3 regions of the Pantoea allii genome follow, and region 3 is predicted to be linked to each of the others. Evidence: predicted binding sites of a transcription regulator. Region 3 holds the regulator's gene; each other region holds the start of a gene.
What was found. The regulator sigma-54, encoded in region 3, starts transcription at its own class of promoters, with help from an activator protein. The targets are predictions, from matches to a motif close to GTTGGCACANNTTTCGCTNT.
Positions count from the first base shown of each region.

Region 1: a site for sigma-54 is predicted at 1,847-1,866, ahead of glnA (glutamate--ammonia ligase). Genes of this name have one in related genera too.
Region 2: a site for sigma-54 is predicted at 2,364-2,383, ahead of glnK (P-II family nitrogen regulator). Genes of this name have one in related genera too.

Region 1 is NZ_CP125958.1:117,376-122,396, reverse strand. Features, by position in the region: gene typA (ribosome-dependent GTPase TypA) at 1-1,574, opposite strand, end outside; gene glnA (glutamate--ammonia ligase) at 2,007-3,416, shown strand; gene glnL (nitrogen regulation protein NR(II)) at 3,610-4,659, shown strand; gene glnG (nitrogen regulation protein NR(I)) at 4,667-5,021, shown strand, end outside.
Region 2 is NZ_CP125958.1:3,480,135-3,485,155, forward strand. Features, by position in the region: gene tesB (acyl-CoA thioesterase II) at 1-596, shown strand, start outside; gene amtB (ammonium transporter AmtB) at 649-1,938, opposite strand; gene glnK (P-II family nitrogen regulator) at 1,973-2,311, opposite strand; gene QNH99_RS16580 (SmdB family multidrug efflux ABC transporter permease/ATP-binding protein) at 2,569-4,344, opposite strand; gene QNH99_RS16585 (SmdA family multidrug ABC transporter permease/ATP-binding protein) at 4,337-5,021, opposite strand, start outside.
Region 3 is NZ_CP125958.1:4,165,286-4,170,306, reverse strand. Features, by position in the region: gene npr (PTS phosphocarrier protein NPr) at 1-32, opposite strand, end outside; gene rapZ (RNase adapter RapZ) at 29-883, opposite strand; gene ptsN (PTS IIA-like nitrogen regulatory protein PtsN) at 933-1,412, opposite strand; gene hpf (ribosome hibernation promoting factor) at 1,565-1,852, opposite strand; gene rpoN (RNA polymerase factor sigma-54) at 1,874-3,310, opposite strand; gene lptB (LPS export ABC transporter ATP-binding protein) at 3,359-4,084, opposite strand; gene lptA (lipopolysaccharide ABC transporter substrate-binding protein LptA) at 4,090-4,644, opposite strand; gene lptC (LPS export ABC transporter periplasmic protein LptC) at 4,613-5,021, opposite strand, start outside.

The sequences.
Region 1 (5,021 bases), 520 kb from region 3:
CCGATGATCTGGCCTTCATAGACTTCTGCACCGTGACCCAGGAACAACTTACCGCGATCCTGCAGACCGAACAGGGCGAAAGCAACCGCTTTACCCTGACCGTTGGAGATCAGAACGCCGTTCTGACGCTGGCCCACTTCGCCCGGACGAATATCATCGTAGTGGCTAAAGGTGGAGTACAGCAGACCGGTACCTGATGTCATGGTCATAAATTCGTTACGGAAACCGATCAGACCACGGCTTGGGATCACGTAGTCAAGACGTACGCGGCCTTTACCATCTGGGTCCATGTTTTTCAGGTCGCCTTTACGCTCGCCCATGGCTTGCATAACGGAACCCTGATGCGTTTCTTCGATATCCAGCGTCACGTTCTCGAACGGCTCTTGCTTACGGCCTTCGAATTCGCGGAAGATAACTTTCGGACGGGATACCGCCAGTTCGAAACCTTCACGACGCATGTTCTCGATCAGAACAGACAGGTGCAGCTCACCACGGCCCGATACACGGAACGCGTCAGCATCTTCAGTTTCTTCAACTCGCAGTGCTACGTTGTGAACCAGTTCTTTGTTCAGACGCTCAAGGATCTGACGTGACGTCACGTACTTACCTTCTTTACCGCAGAACGGTGAGGTGTTGACGTTAAAGAACATCGTGACCGTTGGCTCATCCACGCTCAGTGCTGGCAGGGCCTGCACATTCTGCGGATCACAAATGGTGTCAGAAATGTTCAGTTCACCCAGACCGGTGATAGCAATGATATCGCCCGCTTCTGCCATGTCGCTGTCAATACGCTCCAGGCCCAGATGAGTCAGCACTTTACCGACTTTACCGTTACGCGTTTTACCTTCGCTATCAATGATAGTGACTTGCTGGTTAGGCTTCACTTTACCGCGCTTGATGCGGCCGATGCCGATAACGCCCAGGTAGTTGTTGTAGTCCAGCTGAGAGATTTGCATCTGCAGCGGCGCGTCAGCTTCAACCTGTGGAGGCGATACGTGGTCAACGATAGCCTGATACAGCGGGGTCATATCGTCAGCCATGTCTGTATGCTCAAGACCGGCAATACCATTCAGCGCAGAGGCAAAAATGATAGGGAAGTCCAACTGCTCGTCAGTCGCATCCAGGTTAACGAACAGGTCAAATACCTGATCAACAACCCAGTCAGGACGTGCGCCAGGACGGTCGACTTTGTTGATAACCACAATCGGCTTCAAACCATGCGCGAACGCTTTTTTGGTTACGAAGCGGGTTTGCGGCATAGGGCCATCCATCGCATCTACAACCAACAGTACCGAATCCACCATAGACATTACGCGTTCAACTTCACCACCGAAGTCGGCGTGTCCTGGGGTATCAACGATGTTGATACGGTAGTCGTTCCATTTAATGGCGGTATTTTTTGCGAGGATGGTAATCCCACGCTCTTTCTCCAAATCATTGGAGTCCATCACACGCTCGGTGGCTTCAGTACGGGCATCAAAAGTACCAGACTGTTGCAGCAGTTTATCAACCAGGGTGGTCTTTCCATGGTCAACGTGCGCGATGATGGCGATGTTACGCAAATTTTCGATCACAGCTTTTTTGCCTCAGGCATTAGAAATAACGCGGTATTGTACACGGATTAAGCGGGAGACTGAACACGATCACACTTTTCACTGAAAGTTTATTGCATTGTCGCAAAATCGCACTATTAGCCGTGCAAAATTTGCACTGCATCGAGGTTTTGCACCAAAAAAGTGCTCACTTTCAACTCAGATGCACACAAACAGTGCGTTGCGACTATCATGGTGCATGACTTATATGACAAAAAGGTGCATGACAGCGCGATTTTGTGCAAAGAAATAAAGTTGGCACAGAATTCGCTTTGTATTATCCAGACGAAAACGATGTAAGACAACGGTTGCAGAGCTGGTCAGGATCAGATTCAGGAATGGTCGTTAACAGTCGTTCATTCCGTAACCCGGTTCTCACTATGTAGACAATGACCATTTCCAGGAGAGTTGAGTATGTCCGCTGAACACGTTCTCTCGATGATGAACGAGCATGAAGTTAAGTTTGTTGACCTGCGTTTTACCGATACCAAAGGTAAAGAACAGCACGTTACTATTCCGGCTCACCAGGTTAACGCTGACTTCTTCGAAGAAGGCAAAATGTTCGATGGCTCTTCCATCGGCGGCTGGAAAGGGATTAATGAATCAGACATGGTACTGATGCCTGATGCAACCACGGCGGTGATGGACCCTTTCTTTGAAGATTCTACGCTGATTATTCGTTGCGACATCCTTGAGCCAGGCACCATGCAGGGCTATGACCGTGACCCACGCTCTATCGCTAAGCGTGCTGAAGACTACCTGCGCGCTTCAGGCATTGCGGACACCGTTCTGTTTGGCCCAGAGCCAGAATTCTTCCTGTTCGACGATATCCGTTTTGGTTCTTCAACGTCTGGCTCACATGTTGCCATCGACGATATCGAAGCGGCATGGAACACCAGTAAAGAATATGAAGGCGGTAACAAAGGTCACCGTCCAGGTTTGAAAGGCGGTTACTTCCCGGTGCCACCGGTTGACTCATCACAGGACATCCGTTCTGCCATGTGTCTGACCATGGAGCAAATGGGCCTGGTGGTTGAAGCCCATCACCATGAAGTCGCAACAGCAGGTCAGAACGAAGTGGCAACGCGCTTCAATACTATGACCAAAAAAGCTGACGAAATTCAGATCTACAAATATGTCGTGCACAACGTCGCTCATGCCTACGGCAAAACCGCGACCTTTATGCCAAAACCTATGTTTGGTGACAACGGTTCCGGTATGCACTGCCACATGTCGCTGTCTAAAGGCGGTCAGAACCTGTTCTCTGGCGATAAGTACGGCGGCCTGTCTGAAATGGCACTGTTCTACATCGGCGGTATCATCAAACACGCTAAAGCCATTAACGCCCTGGCGAACCCGACCACCAACTCGTACAAACGTCTGGTGCCCGGTTATGAAGCCCCGGTCATGCTGGCCTACTCAGCACGTAACCGTTCAGCCTCAATCCGTATCCCGGTGGTTGCCAGCCCGAAAGCGCGTCGTATTGAAGCCCGCTTCCCGGACCCGGCTGCTAACCCATACCTGGCGTTCACCGCCCTGCTGATGGCTGGCCTTGATGGCATCATCAACAAAATCCATCCTGGTGACGCGATGGACAAAAACCTGTATGACCTGCCACCGGAAGAAGAAGCTGAGATTCCAAAAGTTGCAGGTTCACTGGAAGAAGCGCTGATTGCCCTGAACGAAGACCGCGAGTTCCTGACCCGTGGCGGCGTGTTCACTGATGATGCTATCGATGCCTACATCGAACTGCGTAAATCAGAAAACGATCGTGTTCGCATGACGCCGCACCCGGTTGAGTTCGAACTGTACTACAGCGTTTAATTTCAGAGTAAGCAAATGGGTGCCGCAGATAAACATTGCAAAGGCGGCACCGAGAGTCTGAAACGTTTTTTTGTTGCCGTGGAAACTTTAGCCCATCTTCGGATGGGCTTTTTTCTCCGCGAATTCATCGTTCATTCGCTTTAATTCCGGCTTAAAGATTACAATGCACTAAATTAGTGCAGAGGAACGCTGTATGGCAACTGCCTCACTGCCCGATGCAGGGCAGATTCTCAATACCTTAATCAACAGTATTTTGTTGGTGGATAACGATTTGGTTATTCATTATGCCAATCCTGCGGCACAGCAATTACTGGCGCAAAGTTCACGTAAATTATTCGGTACGCCGTTACCTGAATTGACCGGCTATTTTTCGCTGAATGTCGAGGTAATGCGCGAGAGTCTTGAGGCGGGCCAGGGCTTTACTGACAGTGAAGTCACTCTGGTGGTCGATGGCCGGGCACACATTATGTCACTCACGGCACAACGGTTGCCTGATGGCTTAATTTTGCTGGAAATGGCGCCCATGGATAATCAGCGTCGTTTGAGTCAGGAACAATTACAGCATGCTCAGCAGGTTGCGGCTCGCGATCTGGTGCGTGGACTGGCCCATGAGATTAAAAATCCGTTAGGGGGATTGCGTGGCGCCGCTCAGCTGCTGTCCCGCGCCCTGCCCGATCCCGCGCTGAACGAATATACCAAAGTTATTATCGAACAGGCCGACCGCCTGCGGAATCTGGTCGATCGCTTATTAGGGCCTCAACAACCGGGTATGCACATTACCCAGAGCATTCATCAGGTCGCTGAACGGGTGGTTAACCTGGTCTCGATGGAGCTGCCCGAAAACGTGTCTCTGGTCCGCGATTACGATCCCAGTCTGCCGGAGTTACCTCACGATCCTGACCAGATTGAACAGGTTCTGCTGAATGTCGTGCGTAATGCGCTACAGGCGTTAGGCGAGGACGGCGGCACGATCGTGATTCGCACCCGTACGGCCTTTCAGCTAACGCTGCATGGCACGCGGTATCGTCTGGTCGCCCGTATTGATATTGAAGATGACGGCCCCGGCATTCCGGCCCTGCTCCAGGATACGCTGTTTTATCCCATGGTGAGCGGACGTGAAGGCGGAACCGGTTTAGGTCTTTCTATTGCCCGTAGCCTGATTGATCAGCATTCAGGAAAAATTGAGTTTAACAGTTGGCCGGGTCATACCGAATTTTCGGTTTACCTGCCTATTCGCCAGTGAGGTTTCTATGCAACGAGGGATAGTCTGGATCGTCGATGACGATAGCTCCATCCGCTGGGTGCTTGAACGCGCGCTCACTGGAGCCGGTTTGAGCTGTGCGACCTTTGACAGCGCGAATGACGTGCTGAACGCATTAGCGACGAAAACCCCGGACGTTTTATTATCAGACATTCGTATGCCAGGTATGGATGGTCTGACGCTGCTAAAACAGATTAAACAGCGTCATCCTATGCTTCCGGTCATCATTATGACGGCGCACTCCGATCTGGATGCCGCAGTCAGTGCCTATCAGCAAGGGGCATTTGATTATCTGCCGAAGCCGTTCGATATCGACGAAGCTGTCGCGCTGGTTGAGCGCGCCA
Region 2 (5,021 bases), 690 kb from region 3:
GTCGGGTTAGCGCCATTCAAAACGGCCAGCCGATTTTTTATATGACGGCCTCCTTCCAGGCACCGGAGAACGGGTTTGAACATCAAAAGCCGATGCCGCAGGTAAAAGGGCCCGATAACTTACCTAATGAACAGCAGATGGCGCAAAAAATGGCCCATATGCTGCCAGAAAAACTGCGTGAAAAATTTATTGCCGAACGGCCGCTGGAAATTCGCCCGGTGCAGATCCACAACCCGCTGAGAGGTCATGTTGATAAACCACAGCGTCAGGTATGGATTCGGGCCAACGGAACGCTGCCAGACGATTTGCGCATCCATCAGTATCTGCTGGGCTATGCCTCCGATCTCAACTTTTTACCGGTGGCGCTACAGCCACATGGTAAAGGTTTTCTGGAAGCCGATATGCAGGTAGCGACGATAGATCACTCTATGTGGTTTCATCGTTCGCTGAACTTCAATGACTGGCTACTGTATAGCGTGGAGAGTACTTCCGCGTCAGGTGCGCGTGGCTTTGTACGTGGCGAATTTTATAACCGGCAAGGCGAGCTGGTGGCGTCAACGGTGCAGGAAGGGGTGATGCGCCAGCGTCACGAATAGCAAAAGGGGCGAAATCGCCCCTTTGTTTTATCAGTATCGCTGTAGAAATAACTTATTGGTTGTAAGCGTTCTCGCCATGGCTGTTGACGTCCAGGCCTTCGCGCTCATGCTCTTCTGGTACACGCAGACCCACAATCATATCCGCCAGTTTGAAGCCAATGAAGGCCACCACACCGGACCAGACAATCGTGACACCCACGCTCAGCAACTGAATCGAAACCTGATGACCCATGGTGACGCCTGGGGCATAACCTACGCCGCCCAGCGAGGAAGACGCGAATACACCTGTCAGGATACAACCGATGATGCCACAGACGCCGTGAACACCGAATACGTCGCAAGGATCGTCAACCCGCAGCCATCTTTTCAGCGTTGTCACGCCCCAGATGCCAGCCAGACCACCCACTAAACCGATAATTAACGCGCCACCGACACCGACATAACCACAGGCTGGAGTGATGGCGACCAGGCCAGCAATGAAGCCAGAACAGGCACCTAACAGCGAAGGTTTGCCGCGCATCGCCCACTCACCAAAGGTCCATGCCAGCACGGCACCCGCAGTTGCAACAACGGTATTCAGGAAGGCCAGTGCAGCAATTTCGTTAGCGGCAGACGCCGACCCTGCGTTAAAACCAAACCAGCCGACATACAGAATCGCCGTACCGGTGAACACCATCGGCAAGTTATGCGGTTTAAATGCCTCTTTACCAAAACCGGCACGTTTACCCACCAGGTAAGCACCGACCAGGCCTGCAACCGCAGCGTTAATGTGCACCACCGTGCCGCCTGCAAAGTCCAGTGCGCCATCCTGAGCCAGCAAACCGCCCGCCCATACCATATGTGCGATAGGCACATAGGCCAGCGTGAGCCACACCAGGACAAAAATCAGTACCGCGGAGAAGCGAATACGTTCAGCAATAGCACCGACAACCAGCCCTACGGTAATACAGGCAAACGAGGCCTGGAATGCCACGTGGATATATTGATAAAAGCTGCCCATCACCGCTGTCAGAGCAATGTTTTTCAGCATCACCCAGTTAAAGCTACCAAAGAAGGCGTTACCTTCACTGAAAGCCAGTGAGTAGCCATAAATGACCCACAGCACGCACACCAGCGAAAAGGTCACAGCCACCTGGGTCAGCATAGAAAGGACGTTTTTACCGCGGATCAGGCCACCGTAAAACAGCGCAATCCCAGGAATTGACATAAACAGCACCAGCGCGGTGCAAATCATCATAAAGGCGTTATCGGCTTTGTCTGCAACGGCAGGTGCAGCAGCCATTGCCAGCGACGGTAACAGTGCCAGGCTGGTGAGGCCCAACTTGGTCAGCATTTTATTCATTTTTTTTCCATCCCATCACATTACTGAGTCTTGTTTACAGTGCGGCTTCGTCGGTTTCGCCGGTACGTATGCGAATCACGCGCTGCAGTTCAGCAACGAAAATCTTACCGTCGCCAATTTTTCCGGTGTAAGCCGATTTACTGATTACGTCCACCACTTCGTCCAGTTGGTCATCGGCAATGGCGATATCAATTTTTACTTTAGGCAGAAAGTTCACGCTGTATTCCGCACCACGGTACAGTTCGGCGTGCCCTTTCTGACGCCCAAAACCTTTCACTTCGGAGACGGTCAGTCCCTGAATACCAATTGAGGATAATGCCTCTCGCACATCTTCAAGCTTGAACGGCTTAATTACGACGGTAACCAGCTTCATAGCCTCTCCTTAAGGGTTTGAAATAAGTAAGTCTCATGGACACGCAGAGACTTAAGCAAAGCCTGTGCCAGATGTAATTAAAGGATGAAATCAGTTATCAGGCCGCGACGGAATAAGGCTCAGTTAATGCTGAATATGTGGACAGGAAAAGTCAGAAGGACAGATAAGCGAAGCGGATGCACATCTTTGGTGCGCTCAGGCTCAAAGACGTGCATCCAAACGGATCAAGGGAGAAAATATGTGCAAAAAAGGTGCAATCAGACGGCGCTGACTAACGGCGCGGCCAGTTCCAGCTCCTCACCTGCCTGTTGCAGCTGGTACATTTGCCAATAGCGCCCCTGTAATGCCAGGAGTTGCTGATGCGTGCCCTGCTCCACCACGTTACCGCGGTGCAGCACCAGAATGTTGTCGGCTTCGGTGATAGTCGAGAGGCGATGAGCGATCACTACCAGCGTCGTATGCTGACGCAGGGTACGCAGAGTGTGCTGAATCGCCTGCTCTGTACCGGAGTCGATATTGGCAGTGGCTTCATCAAGAATCAGAATCTTCGGCAACTGCACCAGCACACGCGCCAGCGCCAGTAACTGCTTTTGCCCCACGGACAGGTTATTCCCCTGCTCGCCCAGTCGGGTGTGAATGCCGTCGGGCAAGGCGCGGGCCAGCGGTGCCAGTTGCACCTGCTCCAACGCTGTCCACACCGCGTCTTCACTGATATCCCGGCCCAGACGCACATTGGCCAGCAGCGAATCGGCCAGCACCACCGGGTCCTGTTGCACCATAGCGATATCGCGTCGTAGCGCGTGGTGGGAATACTCGCCCAGCGGGCGATCGTCAAGCCTGACCTCGCCGCGCGTCACCGGGTAGTAACCCATTAACAGGTTCGCCAGCGTGCTTTTACCGCTACCGGTATGACCGACCAGGGCAACAAAACCGCGTGAAGGGACATCCAGACTAATATTGCTCAGCACGTCGCGATTATCGCGATAGGCAAAACTGAGGTTATTCAGCGTAATCCGCCCGGACGTCATCGGCTGGTCACTGTCACCATAATGCTGTTGCGGTGCATCCATCAGTTCAAAAATACGTTCACCCGCCACGACCGCCTGCTGCAACATGGACTGCTGCGTCGTGAGTTCGATCAGCGGCTCATTAAGCCGTCCCAGATAGGTGATAAATGCGTACAGTACGCCGACTTCGAAAACACCCGGCATCGAAAAACTGAACAACAGCAGTAAGCCACACAGCACCAGTGCCGAAAACAGGCTTAAGAGTGGCCGCAGCAGGAAACCATCAAGCCGCAGCGTTTGCATGCGCGCCAGATAATGAGAGCGGCTGGCCTCACCCATGCGTTCGCCAAAGCGCGCCTGCTGGCGAAACTGCTGTATCACGCTCATCCCACTGATCACTTCGTTAAAGCCGTTATTGATATCGGCCAGATAGCTGCGAACGCGCCGGGCTATCGGCGTGCTGAAGCGCTGATAAATCAGCATTACGATAAGCACCATAGGGAAAATCAACATGGCCACCAGCGCCATGCGCCAGTCCAGACTGAACATGGCCACCATCATTGCGCCCACCAGTGCCGCACTGCGCAGAACGGTTGCCACAACGGTCACATACAGATCCCTCACGACTTCGGTGTCGTTGGTCACCCGGGAAATCAGTTGTCCAACCGGCTGGGTATCAAACGCGGCAAGGGGCTGACGCAGGGCCGCGTCCATGGCATCGGTGCGTAAACGCTGTACCACGCCAATAGCGGCCTGGTTAAACAGCAGCGCCTGGCCGTAATGCAGCGCAGCGGCCAGCAGTTGCAACAGAATAAAACTCACCACCAGGCCCGCCACAATGCCCCAGGGCATGTGATGCTTCGCCACCAGATTATCGATAAAATAACTCACCAGTACGGGACCGGTGACTTCGGCGGCGGCGGCAACCCACAGCATTAATACCGCCAGCGACAGGGATTTGCGCCAGGGTTTACCGTAACTCAGCAGGCGTTTGAGTGTTGGCCACATCGGTTGTGACTTAGTCATGTGGCACTCCTTTTTCAGTTTCATCATCATCCAGCGCGGCTTCCAGTTGCTGATAGCGGTACATATCCCGATACCAGCCCGCGTTGTTGCTCAGGGCGGCATGGTCGCCGCGTTGCGCTACGGTTCCCTGATGTAACACCAGAATCTCACTGGCTTCAGTCAGTGCAGATAAGCGATGGGCGCTAATGATCAACGTTTTCCCTTTCCCCCACTGGCGCAGATTATGCAGAATGTCATGCTCGGTGCGCCCGTCAACCGCCGACAGCGCATCGTCCAGAACCAGGATCTCGGCATTGAGCAGCAGGGCACGCGCGATTGAGATACGCTGCTTTTGGCCGCCCGACAACATGACACCGCGCTCCCCGACTTCGGTTTCGTACCCTTGCGGCAGGCGTAAGATATCGTCATGGACGCAGGCCATTTTTGCCGCCTGCTCGATATCCTCCTGACGGGCATCGGGCTTGCCCAGCGCGATGTTATTGGCCACGCTGTCGGAAAACAAAAACGGCGTCTGGCTGACCACCGCCAGGCGGCTGCGCCAGCTGTCCAGACGCAGTTGCGGCAGTGGAATCGCATGATAGCGAATATCCCCTTGCTGAATATCGAAGTGGCGCTGAATCAAACTCAGCAAGGTGGTTTTACCACTGCCGGTCGGGCCACACAGGCCCAGCATATCG
Region 3 (5,021 bases):
TTTCTGATTTCAACAGTTTGCTTAACGGTCATGATTTACGTTTTTCCAGCGTGCGATGACGAGACTGTACATTTTTACCGCGTGAGCGAAAATAGTCAGCCAGCTGCTCTGCGATATAAACCGAACGGTGCTTACCGCCGGTACAACCGATCGCCACGGTGAGGTAGCTGCGGTTATTGGTCTCCAGCATGGGAAGCCAGAGTTCCAGATAGCTACGCGTCTGATAAATGAAGTTATGGACTTCGGTGTGACGATCGAGGAACGCGGCGACAGGCCGATCCAGGCCCGTCATCGGACGTAGCTTGGGGTCCCAGTGTGGGTTAGGCAAAAAGCGCACGTCAAAGACGTAATCGGCATCGATGGGAATACCATGTTTGAAGCCAAACGACTCAAACACCATCGTCAGCTCACGCTCGCGTTTACCCAGCAAGCGGGTACGCAGCATTTCAGCCAGCTCATGTACCGACATTTCTGAGGTATCAATAATCAGATCGGCACGCGAACGCAGAGGCTCAAGCAGGTCACTTTCTTCATCAATCGCGCTTTCCAGCGACAGATTCTTGCTGGATAACGGATGCAGGCGGCGCGTATCACTGTAACGACGGATCAGCGTGTTGCGATCGGCATCAAGAAACAGCAGCTGCGGTGAAAATGCCGAAGGCAGATTGTTGAGCGCTGTTTCAAAAATCTCAGGAGATTCAGGCATATTACGCACATCAATACTGACCGCCGCAGAGATATTGCGCTCGACCAGTGACTCTGCTAACTGTGGCAACAGTACCACTGGCAGGTTATCAACGCAGTAAAAACCCATGTCTTCCAGCGCGCGGAGCGCCACTGACTTTCCTGAGCCTGACCGACCGCTGACGATCATCAGCACCATGACCTTCTCTCCCGTTTTAAATCCGGTTCAAACCGGTAAATCACGCGCTTTATTGCTCTGTTGGTTCTTCGGTAATAATCGCATACAGCTCTTCATCGCTCTGCGCGGCACGCAGGCGGCGGCAAACCGTTTTATCCGCCAGCCGTTTTGCCACTAACGACAGCGTATGTAGATGGGTTTTACACTGGTCAGCCGGAACCAGCAGCGCAAAAAGGAGATCGACGGGCTGGTTATCCACGGCATCGAAAGCAATGGGTTGCTCCAGGCTGATAAAAACGCCTACGGCCCGTAAGGTATCCTCCTCCAGCTTGCCATGCGGAATGGCAATACCGTTACCGATACCGGTGCTCCCCATACGCTCACGCGTAAGAATCGCTTCAAACAACGTTTGATGCGGCAGGTTGAGCTGCTTAGCGGCCAGTTCGCTGATAATCTCAAGCGCCCGTTTTTTGCTTTGGCAGTGTACGCTACTGCGGGTGCAGTCTGGCGAAAGCACTGTGCTCAATTCCAGTGTTAAATCATTGTTCATTATCGTTTCACTTGCGAGTTCACATAGCCATCGAATCAATACGCAGACATCACGTAGCGACTGAATGGCGCTAGCATAGATGACAAAACGGGGCGGTTAATCCGCCCCATCCTTTCAGCTCTGCGCGCCGGGCGCGCCTGCCAGCGTGAAGGTTAGTGTTTTTTTAGCTTGTCTTTATATTTGGTCAGTTGACGGGCCAACTTGTCAATCAATCCGTCAATCGCCGCATACATATCTTCCGCTTCAGAGGTCGCGTGCAGCTCGCCACCATTGACGTGCAGGGTCGCATCGGCGATTTGCGTCACCTTTTCCACTTTCAGGACAACATACACCTGATTGATATGATCAAAGTAATGTTCCAGTTTGGCAAATTTTGTCGTCAGGAATGCCCGCAAGGGGTCGGTGATTTCAACGTTTTGCCCGGTAAGGTTCAGCTGCATAGGTCTTCCTTCTCATTTCTGTCAAACCAGTTGTTTACGCTGATTTGAAGGCGGTATGGACAAAGACTCGCGATATTTAGCGACGGTTCGACGTGCCACTATTATCCCTTGATCAGATAACATGGAGGTCAGTTTACTGTCACTCAAGGGCTTGGCGGGGTTTTCCGCCGAGATTAATTTTTTCACCAACGCACGAATAGCGGTAGATGACGCTTCTCCGCCACCTTCAGTATTAACATGGCTGGAGAAAAAATACTTCAGTTCAAAAATGCCACGCGGGCTGTGAAGGTATTTTTGCGTGGTAACGCGGGAAATGGTCGATTCATGCATATCCACAGCCTGGGCAATATCGGCCAGCACCATGGGACGCATAAATTCCTCTCCCTGCTCAAAAAAGGCCTGCTGCTGCTCAACGATACAGCGGGAGACTTTTAATAATGTCTCGTTGCGGCTTTCAAGGCTTTTAATCAGCCAGCGGGCTTCCTGCAAGTTGCTGCGGATAAACTGACTGTCGCTGTCGTTACGTCCTGCACCGCCCATGGCGGCGTACTGCTGGTTAATCTTCAGTCGCGGGAGACTGTCGGTGTTGAGCTCAACCGTCCAGCGCGTCGCGACTTTGCGTACCAGCACATCAGGAATAACGTATTCCGGTTCGCCGGTGTTAATCGACTGCCCCGGACGTGGATCGAGCGACTGAATCAGCAGCATCGCCTCTTTCAGCACGTCTTCTTTCAGACGCGTCACGCGCATCAGGCTGCGGAAGTCATGATTAGCAAGAAGATCAAGATGGCTGCTGACGATCAACCGTGCTTCCGCCAGCATAGGCGTTTCGGGCGCATATTGCGACAGCTGCACCAGCAGGCAGTCACGTAAATCGCGCGCGCCAACGCCGACCGGATCAAAACGCTGAATGCGCTTCAACACGGCTTCAACCTCATCCATTTCCAGCTCATCGTTACCGATGCTGTCAAGAATGTCTTCAAGCGAAACGGTAAGGTAACCCGTGTCATCGATGGCATCGACGATGGATGTGGCAATGGCACGATCGTTATCGCTAAAAGGCGTTAACTCCACCTGCCACATCAGGTAGTCCTGAAGAGACTGCGTGGTTTCACCCTGGTAAATCGGCAGTTCATCATCCTGATAATCGGTACCGGTTCCTGAGGGCGTGCCTGCGGTGTAAATCTCATCCCAGGTCGCGTCAAGCGGCAACTCTTCGGGCATATCCTTCTGTTCCAGCGCTTCACGGGTGTCCAGTCCCGCTTCGCCTTCCTGATACTCTTTTGCGTCTATTTCTTCGTGCTGTTCGGTTTGCTCAAGCAGGGGATTACTTTCCAACGCCAGCTGTAACTCTTGCTGAAGTTCAAGCGTAGAAAGCTGCAGCAGACGAATCGCCTGCTGCAGCTGTGGGGTCATTGCCAGTTGTTGGCTGAGCCTGAGTTGCAAACCTTGCTTCATAGACAGGATGGATATTCCCGGGTAAACATCAGTATTAACGACACCTTATCAGAGTCTGAACTCTTCACCCAAATAAACCCGTTTAACTTGCTCATCTGCAAGGACTTCGCTCGGCGTACCGTGTGCAATCAGGTTGCCCTGACTGACGATATAAGCGCGTTCACACACCGCCAGCGTTTCACGCACGTTATGGTCAGTAATCAGCACGCCAAGGCCACTGTCACGCAGGTGTTCAATGATCTTTTTAATGTCGATAACGGAAATGGGATCAACCCCGGCAAACGGCTCATCCAGCAGGATAAATTTCGGATTAGCCGCCAGCGCACGCGCGATCTCAACACGACGGCGTTCACCGCCCGACAGCGATTGCCCCATATTGTCGCGCAGATGCGCAATATGAAACTCTTCCATTAGCTCGTTAGCCCGGTCCTGTCGCTGCTCTTCGGTTAAGTCGTCGCGGATTTGCAGCACCGCCATCAGGTTGTCGTACACGCTCAGGCGACGGAAGATAGAGGCTTCCTGCGGCAGATAGCCGATGCCGCGACGTGCACGCGCATGGAGCGGCAGAATACTGATGTCTTCGTCATCGATGATGATGCGTCCCGCATCACGCGGAACAATGCCTACCACCATGTAAAAGGTGGTGGTTTTACCGGCGCCGTTGGGGCCCAGCAGACCGACGATTTCACCGGATTTTACCTGCAGACTCACGTCTTCAACCACGCGACGGCCTTTATATGCCTTCGCCAGGTTTTCTGCGATTAATGTGGCCATAGTGATCAGTTACTCTTTTTTTCGCTGTTGGTTGACGCGGGCTTATCCTGCAACTGCGAAGGCACCAGCACGGTCGTCACGCGATTGCTCTGGCCCTGGCTGTAAGCCTGCATTTTTTGCTCTTTGACCAGATAGGTGATGCGGTCGCCTTTGATGTTGCTGTCCAGCTGTTGAATATACGCATTGCCGGTCAGCTCAACAAAGTCATTGGCCAGCTCATAATGCAGCTTGGACGCGTGCCCCTGAACCGGTTTGCCATTGTCCTGCATCTGGTAAAAGGTCGCAGGGTTACCGTAAGCATCAACAATAGTTTTCTTACTGTCGCCGCCCGGACGCGTCACCACGACTTTATCAGCGGTAATTTTGATCGAGCCCTGAGTGACAATGACGTTACCGGTGAAGGTCGCCACGTTGCCTTGCAGATCCAGAGCCTGGTTTGCAGAGTCGATATTGACGGGTTTGTCCGAGTCACCGGTCAGCGCCAGAGCAGGCAAGCTGGTTGCAAGCAGCAGGCTGGCCAGTAAAAACTTAATGCTGTTTTTGTTCATTTTGAATTTCATAAGAAGTTTTGACCTTTTCGATTAACTCGGCGTTCTTTGTCCGTAAATTACCGCGCATTCTCATACCGGTAGAGTTAAAACTGCGACCATATAACGTCACCTGATCGTCAGACGCGACGTCCTGAGTGACAAGATTGACCTGAGCATTGTCCGTTTTAATGCGCTCAAGCTCAGAATCCGGAGCCAGAGCATTCAACTCGACATGGCCATAAAGATACAGCATACGGTCTTTGGTAAGCTTTGCTTTATCTGCGCGTATCGTCCAGGTAGGCATTTTATTTTCGTCATAGGTGGTCATGACGGGATTATCGAACCAGCTTATTCCGCTGTCTTCAAAATAGGTCACTTTGTCCGATATCAGTTTATAAGCCAGGCCG